2 regions of the Micromonospora sp. NPDC047644 genome follow, and region 1 is predicted to be linked to the other one. Evidence: riboswitches for the same ligand, from Rfam matches in the RefSeq annotation. Region 1 holds a riboswitch; the other holds the start of a gene.

The links. A riboswitch is a leader RNA that binds a small molecule or an ion and turns the genes downstream of it on or off. The one in region 1 is predicted to bind cyclic di-AMP.
Region 2: linked by a shared signal. The riboswitch ahead of AB0877_RS14260 (hypothetical protein) and the one ahead of AB0877_RS01390 (hypothetical protein) in region 1 are both predicted to bind cyclic di-AMP.

The regions. Positions count from the first base shown of each region.
Region 1 is NZ_JBEYSY010000001.1:296,366-301,892, reverse strand. It holds gene AB0877_RS01400 (MarR family winged helix-turn-helix transcriptional regulator) at 24-359, opposite strand; gene AB0877_RS01395 (carbonic anhydrase) at 584-1,309, shown strand; gene AB0877_RS01390 (hypothetical protein) at 1,365-2,384, opposite strand; cyclic di-AMP (ydaO/yuaA leader) riboswitch at 2,389-2,519, opposite strand; gene AB0877_RS01385 (YibE/F family protein) at 2,686-4,056, opposite strand; gene AB0877_RS01380 (copper-translocating P-type ATPase) at 4,477-5,527, shown strand, end outside.
Region 2 is NZ_JBEYSY010000007.1:307,199-312,725, forward strand. It holds gene AB0877_RS14250 (AAA family ATPase) at 1-1,452, shown strand, start outside; gene AB0877_RS14255 (cation diffusion facilitator family transporter) at 1,559-2,476, shown strand; cyclic di-AMP (ydaO/yuaA leader) riboswitch at 2,594-2,725, shown strand; gene AB0877_RS14260 (hypothetical protein) at 2,782-3,795, shown strand; gene AB0877_RS14265 (hypothetical protein) at 3,937-4,437, shown strand; gene AB0877_RS14270 (SRPBCC family protein) at 5,003-5,467, opposite strand.

The DNA.
Region 1 (5,527 bases):
TCAGCGGACCCCGGTGACCGGGGTCAGGCCTGAGGCTCCGCCTTCGCGGTGGGCACGTCGGCGAACAGCGCGAGCAGGTCGCCGACCTGCCGGTCGGCCTCGGCGGGGTGCCGGAACCGGCCGGCCGGGTTGAGGGTGTATTCGTTGCGCCGCCCGACCCGGGTGCGGTGCAGGTAACCGCCGGCCTCCAGGTCGGCGACGATCGCCTGCGCGGCCCGTTCGGTGACCCCGACCTCGGCGGCGACGTCCCGCAGCCGGGCGGTCGGATCGCGGGCGATGGCCAGCAGGACGTGTCCGTGATTGGTGAGGAACGTCCAGTTCCGCCCGCTGCCGGTGTCGCCCGTCACCGTGGTCGCCATCGTGTGACCGCCCTTCCGGATGTCCGTCTGCCCTCGCGAGAGTCTGGTCGCCCCGCCCGGAAGAGGTTGCCCAGGGGGTGGTCGGCGTCAACGTATGAAATCTAAATCACGCATCCCTTGACGCATCTTACGGTGCGTGTGACGGTGGAGCACGAGCCAGCGCCCGCCGCCCGGCCGGCGGATAGCCCTTTGACCAGGTCAGATGCGTCGAGACGAGGTGCGGGATGAGTCATACCGGAAGCTCCGGCGGTCAGCCGGGTCCGCAGCGGACCACCGACCGGGCCACCGCGCTGATCGAGCCGACCCGGGCGTACGCCGAACTGGTCGCCGGCAACCGGCGCTTCGTCGACGGCGCCCCACGCCACCCCAACCAGGATGCCGGGCGCCGGGCCGCGGTGGCCGACGGGCAACAGCCGTTCGCGGTGATCGTCGGCTGCTCCGACTCGCGGCTGGCTGCCGAGATCATCTTCGACCGGGGTCTGGGCGACCTGTTCGTGGTGCGCACCGCCGGGCACACCGCCGGCCCCGAGGTGCTCGGCAGCGTGGAGTACGCGGTGACGGTGCTCGGCACCCCGCTGGTGGTGGTGCTCGGTCACGACTCCTGCGGTGCGGTGCAGGCCGCCCGGGAGTCCGCCGCGACCGGTACCGCGCCGAGTGGCCATCTGCGGGCCGTGGTCGACGCCGTGCTGCCCAGCCTTGGCCGGGCCGAGGCCGAGGGCGTGGACGACATCGACGGCATCGTCGACATCCACATCGCACAGACCGTCGAGACGTTGCTCGCGCAGTCGCCCGTGCTGGCCGAGGAGGTGGCGCGGGGACGGTGCGCGGTGGTGGGCGTGTCCTACCGGCTGGCGGCCGGAGCGGTACGTCCGGTGGCCGCCGTGCCGGCCGGCTTCGCGACGTCGACGACACCGGCCTCGACCGACCCGGCCGCGCCCGCCATCGTCTGACGCGACGAGGGCCGCTCCGCGTCACGCGGAACGGCCCTCGACGAAATCGTGCGGGTCAGAGCAGCGACATGTGCACGTGGTCGGTGTGGTTCGACGGCCCGCTGTACGAACTCCAGCCGGTGGCCGGGAACCAGATCTGCCGGTTCCAGATCACGTAGTAGATGCCGAGCCGGTCGGCGTTACGGATGAGGAACGCGGCGACGTTGTTGCCATACATGCGGGTGTCGTTGTTGTGCCACGGGGAGAACCCGCTCTTCTGTAGCGACCAGTCGCAGGCGCGGCCCTTCGGGTGCTCCCACGGCCCGCCGGGGCGGTAACAGCCGACGAACCGGTTGAAGCCGGCCGCCTTGACCTCCTTGTACGCGTGCAGCGTGCGCGGCGTGACGCAGCCGGACGTGGTGGGGTCCTTCTCGCTGCACGACTGGGACTTCCAGTCACCGTCGGCGGTGCGACCCGGGCCGATCTTCGCGACCTTGGAGGTGGCATCCACCAGGCCGCCGGTGAATCCCTTGCCGCCGACGAGGGAGAGCGCCTTGTCGGCCTCGCTCTTGCGCTTCGCCATCAGAGCGGTCTGCTTCTGCTGCTCGCGGACCTCGGTGTCGAGCGCCAACTTGGCCTGCTCGGCGCGGGCCTTCACCTCGTTGACCTCGGAGAGCTTCTTCTCGTTGACCATGTTCATCTCGTCGAGCATCCCGGCGCGCTGGACGAACGAGTCGGGCGCTTCGCTCTCCAGCAGCATCGCGACCGCGCCGATCCGGCCGGTCCGGTACGCCTGGGCGGCGATCTGCCCGACCTGCGGGGCCAACGCGTCCAGGTCGGCCTTGGCCCGGTTGACCTCCGCCGCCAACTCGCTCTGCCGCTTCTTGGATTTGTCCAGCTTGGACTTCGCGGCGGAGTAGTCACGGTTGGCCTGCTCGATGACGTCGTTGAGCAGCTTGGGCTCGCCGTCCTCCTCGTGCCCGGACGGTGTGGGGTTCGTCGGGGCGGCATGCGCCGGGAACGGCCCGGCGAACACGGTCAGTGCGGCGATCACGGCCACCACGGGGGTCAACCAGCGGCGTAGGGGTGCCGTCACAATGTTCCCTTCCGTCGACCGCCGACCGGGTTAGCTGACGGGTTCGGGGCGGAAGCGGCCCCTACCGCTGATGCGGATTCACCCCAGGTACCTGGGTCCCCGGCTCGCCGGTTGGCGATTGGGCGGTGGCACCGCAGGCGCCGCTTCGCGCCTTCATCGGTAACCGGCAGCGAGGTTACCCGAGAGTCGACCGGCTGAGCTACGCCTGGATGCCGACCAAAAGCGTCATTTCGCCATAGCGTTGAGTGACCAATGACGGGGTTCTCAGGGTGGATGCCCGATCTGGTCACGCTGAGGAGTGTCACCATGCCGTATCCGTGCTCCTGTTCGACTTCGGCCACCGGTCGGTGGCCTCGGGTGGGGGTGCGGTCCGCGTCCGGTCCGGCTCGTCGGAGTCGGCCGTTCGCGGGGAGCTGAGTGCGGCCAGGGCCTCGCTGCGATCCGGTTGGGGTCGGGACGTGGGAGCGTCGGTGGACGCTGAGGTGTCGGTGCGCCCGGCGGCGGTGACCACCGCGGCCAGCCCGGTGGTCAGCGGCACGGCGGCGATCAGACCGAGGGTGGCGACCGCGCTGCGGACGATCTCCTGCGCCAGGAACTCACTGGTCAGGATCTGCCCGATCGGCCGCGCGTCGGCGGTGAGCAGGAGCAGCAGGGGCAGTGACGCGCCCGCGTACGCCAGCACGATGGTGTTGACAGTGGAGGCGATGTGCGCGCGGCCGACCCGGGTGGCGGCGCGGTAGAGCTGCAACCGGGTCAGCCCGGGGTTGGCGTTCGCCAGTTCGGTGACGGTGGCCGCCTGGGTGACCGTCACGTCGTCGAGCACCCCGAGGGACCCGATGATGATTCCGGCCAGCAGCAGACCGTGCAGGTCCACGTCGCCCTGGAACATCGACAGTGTGGTGGCGTCCTCGCTGCCGAAGCCGGTGAGATGGGTCGCGGCCGTGGCGATGGTGGCGAGCACGCCGGTCAGAACCAGGCTGCCCAGGGTGCCGAGCACCGCTACCGAGGTCTGTGCGGTGACCCCGTGGGTCAGGTAGAGCACCACGAACATGATCAGAGCCGCGCCGACCACCGCCACCAGCAGCGGCGACCTGCCGGCGCTGATGCCCGGCAGCACGAAGGTGAGCAGGATGGCGAAGCTGGCGGCCAGCCCGGCGAGCGCGGCCAGACCTCGCCACCGACCGAACGCGACGATCGCGGCCGCGAAGATCACCGCCAGCCACACCATCGGGGTGCCGCGTTGGTGCTCGGCGATGTTCCAGTTGCTGGTGGTGGGGTCGACCGGGTCGGCCAGCTCGACCAGGACGACCTCGTCGCCGACCTCGACCCGGGGCGCGCCCGGCCCGTCCGGCACCGGAGTCCGTACCTGCTGGCCGGCGGTCGGCCCGTCGTCCACCCGGACGTCGACAGTGCCGCACCGCCCGTCGCCGACCCTCGGGGTCCCCTCGGGGACCGACGGCACCGGCGGGCACGGCTCGCTCACCACCCGGGTGACGGTGCCGGGGTAGCGCGGCACGTCCGCGCCACCATCGGTCTGCGGCGATCCGCCGCGCGGCCAGAGCAGCGCCGCGGCCAGCACGGTGGCGACGAAGAGGGGCACCACAGTCACGACGAGGATCCGTCGCACCCTCGGTGGGGCGGACGGAGCGGAGTGTGTGTGGTTGGCGGCCAAGGTGGGACTCCCAACGATCCGGTGCGGGGTACGGGTCAGCGGGCCGGGCGGTTCACCGTTTCGGCGGAAACGCGGCGGACGGCGGGGCGGATCGCTGCCTGACGACCCCTTGATCACGGACGGTCAGTGCTGGGCCGGGGGCGACGCCACGTCGAAGCGGCGCTGGTACCCGACTGTGCAGCGGCATACGGAGGGCCATCGGGGAGATGCTAGCCAGCCCACCTGGGGGTCGCGGGTCGTGTCGGGTGTCGGGTGGCCGATCCGGCCGCGTGGCGCTCGCCGGGCCGGCATGTTGGAGCCATGCCCGCTGCACCACCGCCGGACCCCGGCCACCCGCAACCCACCAGATCCGTGCCGCACGACAAGCACGGGCACGACGAGCGCCCCGTGCACGACAAGCACGCCGGGCACGATCCGGCGATGTTCCGCCGTCGGTTCTGGGTGTGCCTGGTGTTGACCGTCCCGGTGGTGCTGACGAGTCATCTCGTGTCGGGTCGGCTGGGCCTGAGCGGGGACGTCGTCCCCGCTCGGGCCTGGGTGGGCCCGGTGCTCGGCTCGGTGGTGTTCTGGTGGGGCGGTTGGCCGTTCCTGGTCGGTGCGGTTCGGGAGGTCCGGGACCGGGCGCCCGGGATGATGCTGCTGGTCGCGATGGCGATCACCGTCGCGTACGCCGCGTCCCTGGCGACCAGCGTCGGCGTCTTCGACCTGGACTTCTGGTGGGAGTTGGCCGCGCTGGTCACCATCATGCTGCTCGGGCACTGGCAGGAGATGAAGGCCATCGGGCAGGCCCGGGGAGCGCTGGCGGCGCTGGCCGCGCTGTTGCCGGACGAGGCCGAACGGGTGACGGCGGAGGGCCGGGTCGAGGCCGTGCCGGTGACCGGACTGCGGATCGGCGACGTGGTGCTGGTCCGGCCGGGAGGTCGGGTGCCGGCGGACGGCCGGGTCGTCGAGGGCGACGCCGAGCTGGACGAGTCGATGATCACCGGGGAGTCGCGGCCGGTCGCCCGGTCGACCGGCGACCGGGTGGTGGCCGGCACCGTCGCCACCGACTCGGCTATCCGGGTGCGCGTCGAGGCGGTGGGTGAGCAGACCGCGCTCGCCGGCATCCAGCGGATGGTCGCCCAGGCCCAGGCCTCCGGTGGACGGGCCGAACTGTTGGCCGACCGGTTCGCCGCCGCGCTGTTCTACCTGGCCACCGGCACCGCCGTGCTGACCGTGCTGGTCTGGACCGCGCTCGGTCAGCCCGACGAGGCGGTGGTCCGCGCGGTCACCGTCCTGGTGATCGCCTGCCCGCACGCGCTGGGTCTCGCCATCCCGCTGGTCGTCGCGCTCTCCACCGCGCTCGCCGCGCGGTCCGGGATCCTGGTCAAGGACCGGCTGGCCCTGGAGCGGATGCGGACCGTCGGCGCGGTGCTCTTCGACAAGACCGGCACGCTGACCCGGGGCGAGCACGGGGTGACCGACCTGGCGA
Region 2 (5,527 bases), on a different contig from region 1:
TCCGACCGCAGCCGCTATGCCGGCGGCGGCATCCTGGTGGTCGGGCCGTCGTCGGTCTTCGTCGAGTACATCGGCTCCGTGCTGCCGTCGCTCGGTGAGGACACCGCGACCCTGCACTCGCTGGGCACCCTCTTCCCGGGGATGACAGCCACCCGCCCCGACCCGCCCGAGGTGGCGGCGGTGAAGGGTTCGCTGCGGATGCGCCGGGTGCTGGAGCGGGCGGCCCGCGACGCGGTGCCGGGCGGCCCGGGTGAGCTGCGGCTGCTCTACCGGGGCACGCTGCTGCGGTTGGACCGGGTCGCGTTGGACCGGATCCGGGAGCGCGCGCTGCACCGCGGCGCACGGCGCAACGAGGTGCGCCGGGCCGGTTTCGACGGGGTGTTCGCCGCGCTCTGGGCGCAGGCCCGTGAGCTGAGCAGCGGTCGGCTGCCGGAGCAACCGGCCTTCGAGGCGGAGATCGCCGAGCGGTCGGAGTTCCGGGAGTTCCTCAAGGCGTGGTGGCCTCGACTGCACCCCCGGCACGTGCTCGGCTGGCTGGCGCAGCCGGACCGGCTGCGCCGCTACGCCGGGGGGATTCTCTCCTCGGCGGAGATCCGGCTGCTCAACGCCGCGTACCGGGACCTGGACTCGGCCGGGCTGACCATCGCCGACGTGGCGCTGCTGGACGAGTTGGACGCGCTGCTCGGCAAGCCCGCGCAGCCGGCCCGCGCGCGACGCGACCCGTTCCAGCTCGCCGGCGGCGTCCGTGAGCTGAGCACCCTCGGTGAACGGCAACGGGCCGCCCGCGCGGCGGCCCGGGAACGCCCGGCGGACTACCGGGACTACGCGCACGTGGTGGTGGACGAGGCGCAGGACGTCTCGCCGATGCAGTGGCGGATGATCGGTCGGCGGGGCCGGCTGGCCTCCTGGACCGTGGTGGGCGACCCCGCGCAGACCGCGTGGACCGGCGATCCGGAGGAGCTGACCCGGGCCCGCGACCAGGCGCTGGGCCGGCGCAAGCGACACGACTTCACGCTCACCACCAACTACCGCAACTCGGCGGAGATCTTCGCGGTGGCGGCGGCAGAGATCCGGCGGCTCTACCCGGACCTGCCGCTGCCGACCGCCGTCCGCTCCACCGGGGTCGAGCCGGTGGAGCTGGTGGTGCCCGCGACGGGGTTGGAGACCGCGACAGTGGAGGCCGCCGCCGGCCTGCTGGCCGAGGTGGAGGGCACGGTCGGTGTGATCACGCCGGTCCCCCGCCGCGACGAGGTGGCCGGTTGGCTGGGCGCTCTCGGCGCGCCCAGGTTGCAGGTGGTCACCAGCCTGGAAGCCAAGGGCATGGAGTACGACGGGGTCGTGCTGGTCGCCCCGAGCGAGATCCGGGCCGATCCGGGCGCCGGGGTACGCACCCTGTACGTGGCGCTCTCCCGGGCCACCCAGCGGCTCACCACCATCGACCCGAACGGCTGACGTGTGCGGACTGCCACCGGCGGAACGCTCCACCCGTACACTTGCACACATAGCGATGTGAGCATACATTTGACCGGGTCCCGACCAGCGGCGGAAGGTGGTTCTCGTGGGCGCAGGGCATGACCACCACCATGGGTCCGTCGCCAATGCCGCACACCAGCACCGGGGTCGCCTCTGGGCGGCGTTCGGGTTGCTGGCCACCCTGATGGTGGTCGAAGCGGTGGTCGCACTGCACACCGGCTCGCTCGCCCTGCTCTCCGACGCCGGGCACATGTTCACCGACGTGCTCGGCATCGGGATGGCGCTCGCCGCCATCACGGCGACCCGACGGGCCACCGGTGACCCGCAGCGCACCTTCGGGCTCTACCGGCTCGAGGTGCTCGCCGCGCTGGCCAACGCCGTCCTGCTCTCCGGCGTCGCGATCTACGTGGTGATCGAGGCGATCCGCCGCTTCGGTGACCCGCACCAGGTCATCGCCGGCCCGATGCTCGCGGTTGCCGTACTCGGCCTGCTGGCGAACATCGCCGCCTTCGCGCTGCTGCGAGCCGGGGCCCGGGAGAGCATCAACCTCCAGGGCGCCTACCTGGAAGTGCTCGGTGACCTGCTCGGCTCGGTCGGCGTCATCGGCGCGGCGCTGCTGATCACCGTCACCGACTGGTGGTGGGCCGACCCCCTGGTCGCGGTCGCCATCGGCGTGTTCATCCTGCCGCGCACCTGGCGGCTGGCCCGCGCCGCCATCCGCATCCTGGTGCAGGCCGCCCCGGAGCACCTCCAGGTGACCGCCGTGCACGACCGGCTCGCCGCCGTCCCCGGGGTCGTCGAGGTGCACGACCTGCACGTCTGGACGCTCACCTCGGGCATGGAGGTGGCCTCCGCCCACCTGACCATGGCACCGGGCGCGGAGGTCGGCGCGGTGCTCACCGCGGCACGCACGGCCCTGCACGACGACTTCCGCATCGAGCACGCGACGTTGCAGATCGAGCCCGGCGCCGCCTCCGGGGCCTGCGGCTCCATCGAATGGTGACCGGTTCGCAGTTTTCCGTGGTGACGCACGCACCGTCCGTCACATTGGCTGCAGCGGTCCCACCCGCACCGGTAGGCTCGGTCCCGGCCTCCACCAGAAGGCGCCTCCCGGCGCCGGTGGCGGTCGCCGCCTAATCGCCCAACCGGGCGAACCGGGGAACCACGTTCCTGGGGTGCATCCGCGTCAGCGGTAGGGATCTTCCGTCCCGAACCCGTCAGCTAACCCGGTCGGCGGCTGACGGAAGGACATGCGCAGTGGCACCAGCACGACCACCCGCCGCCCGACTGGCGGCCCTGATCGTCGCGATGTTCGCCCTCGGCGTCGCGCTCCCGGCCGGCACCGCCTCGGCCGCTCCCCCGACCGGCCTGCGGGCCGCCGCACCCGACTCCGACGAGGAGGGCGGCACCCCGGCGTTGCGGGCCCAGCTTGAAGCTGCCAGCAAGGGCTACCTGGACGCGAAGCGCGCCCTGGACACCTCGGTGCAGCGGCAGAAGCAGCTCGGCACCCAGTTGAAGACCATCGAGGTCGAGATCGACCAGCGCAACGGCAAGGTCGGCGAGATCGCCGAGGTCGCCTATCGCACCGGCCGGCTCGGTGCGATGTCGGCGCTGCTCAACAGCAGCACCCCCGAAGGCTTCATGGACCGGGCAGCCGCGCTGGACGCGGTGGCGGCCAACGAGGACCGGGTGCTACGCGACCTGCTCGACAGCAAGGACAAGGCCAACCGCACCCGGATCGCCCTGGACGGCGAGATCAACGAACAACGCAAGCAGGTCGCGGTGATGGCCAAGCGCAAGGATCAGGCCGAACGGGCCCTGACCGTGGCCACCACCCCCAAGCCGCAGACCACCGCGGACGGCGGCTCCAACCGGGGCACCTCCAACGCCAACGCGAAGGCCGCACCGCGCAACTCCGACGGCTCCTGGCCCTCCGAGTCGTGCAGCGTCAACGACCCCACGCCCGCCAACGGCTGCATCACCCCGCGCACCCTGCACGCGCTCAACCAGGCCAAGGCCGCGGGATTCACCCGGTACGTCTCGTGCCACCGCCCCAGCGGCTCGGGTGAACACCCGAAGGGCCGGGCCTGCGACTTCGCGGCGCAGAAGAACGGGTTCGGCGGCAACGCCACCGGCGGCGACAAGACGTACGGCAACAACCTGGCCGCGTACTTCATCCGCAACGCGGACCGGCTCGCCGTGCTCTACGTGATCTGGTACAGGCAGATCTGGCTGCCCAGCAGCGGGTGGAAGTCGTACAGCGGGGCGCACGGCACCCCGTCGACCGACCACACCAACCACGTACACCTGTCGGTCTACTGACCCGCGCGTCGTGATGCCTGTGAGCCGCCGGCTGGCTCACAGGCATCGCGTATCTCCGGGGCCGGGCTACGTCAGCGGGCGTACCCCTGATGTCGTCGCTCGTCGGACGACCCGGCGGTGGCCGGCGGGCAGCATCGCGGTATGCCTCGGATCCGACCCACCACCCGCAAGGCGCTGCTCACCCTGCACCTCGTCACGTCGCTCGGCTGGCTCGGCGCCGACCTGGTGCTGCTCACCCTCGGCATCGCCGTACAGCGGGGCGCCGACCCGGCGGTGGTCTACCCGGTCACTGCCCTCGTCGGCACGGTGCTGTTCGCGCCGCTGAGCGTCCTGGTCTGGCTGATCGGAGTCGCCAGTTCGCTGCTCACCCCATGGGGTCTGCTGCGCCACCGCTGGGTGCTGGTCAAGCTCGTGCTCACCACGGTGATGGTCGGGCTGGTGCTGTTCCTGCTCACCCCGAACCTGCGTCACGCCGGGGCGGTCGGCGCCGCCCTGCCCGCCCGCGATCGCGCCGACCTGGTCATCGCGCCGGCGGTGTCGACCAGCCTGATGATCATTGCGACAGTGCTGTCCACCTACAAGCCGTGGGGCCGACGCTCCACCACCCGCCCGACCCGCACCAGCGCCCCAACCAAGATCTGAGACACCCAAGGCCCCGCACGCCCCGAGCGTCCCGCACACCCGCACGCCCCGCACCACCGCGCGCCCCGCACCACCGCGCGCCCCGCACCACCGCACCACCGCGCGCCCCGCACCACCGCACCTCCGCACCTCCGCACCTCCGCGCGCCCGCCCGTCCCGCACGCAGCGCCCCGCGCCCCCGCGCCCCCGCGCGCCCGCGCGCCCGCACGTCCCGCGCCCAGCGCTCAGCGCCCTCGCGATCTTGCACTTCCTGCACCGACATAAGGGCCCATCCCCACTGATATCGACAGCCGAAACTGCAAGATCGACGCGGCAGGGGCGTCGACGGGCGCGCCGGGCACCGGGGGCGCCGCGCACCCGGGCCGCCGGGCACCGGGGGCGCCGCGCACCCGGGCGCGCCGGGCACCGGGGGCGGCAGCGGGGGCGCCGCCTGCGTGCCGGGGCGCTGATCGGCGCGGCAGGGGCGTCGACGGGCACGCCGGGCAGCGGGGGCGCCGGGCACCGGGGGGCGTCGCCGGCGCGCCGGGGGGTGCCAGGGGCGCGTCGGGGGCGGTAGCGGGGTGGGTCAGGGGGGTGGGGCGTTGTTGGTGCGGTCCAGGGCGGCGCCCAGCCGGGTGGCGAGGGCGAGGTGCGCGGCCTGGGCCTGGCGGAACGCGTAGCGGAACAGGGGCGTCGGCGCGGTCAGAGTGATCTCGACGTCGATGCGGGTCAGACCGTCCGGCTCGGCGCGTAGTCGGGTGTGGTTTCGCACGGTGGTGGCCGGCCACTGGCGGGCCACCATGACGATCTCGTCGGCCTCATTGATCAGTACGTCGGCGTGGTAGGTGGTCCGGAAGCGCAGCGGCCCGGCCGCCAACCGGTCGTTGATCGTGTAGCTGGCCTGGGCGCCGGGCCGCGGCGGCACCCGGCGGACCCGGACGATCAGCGGGTGCAGCTCGCCCTGTCGGGTCAGGTCGCTGAGCAAGGCTGCCGCCTCGGCGGGTGAGCACCGGGCCTGGACGGTGTAGCTGAAGGTATCGCTGCTGCGCACACCGTCTCCCGCCGTCGTTGGTCGCCCGATCGTCCCGTACCGATGTCTTGCTGGCAACGC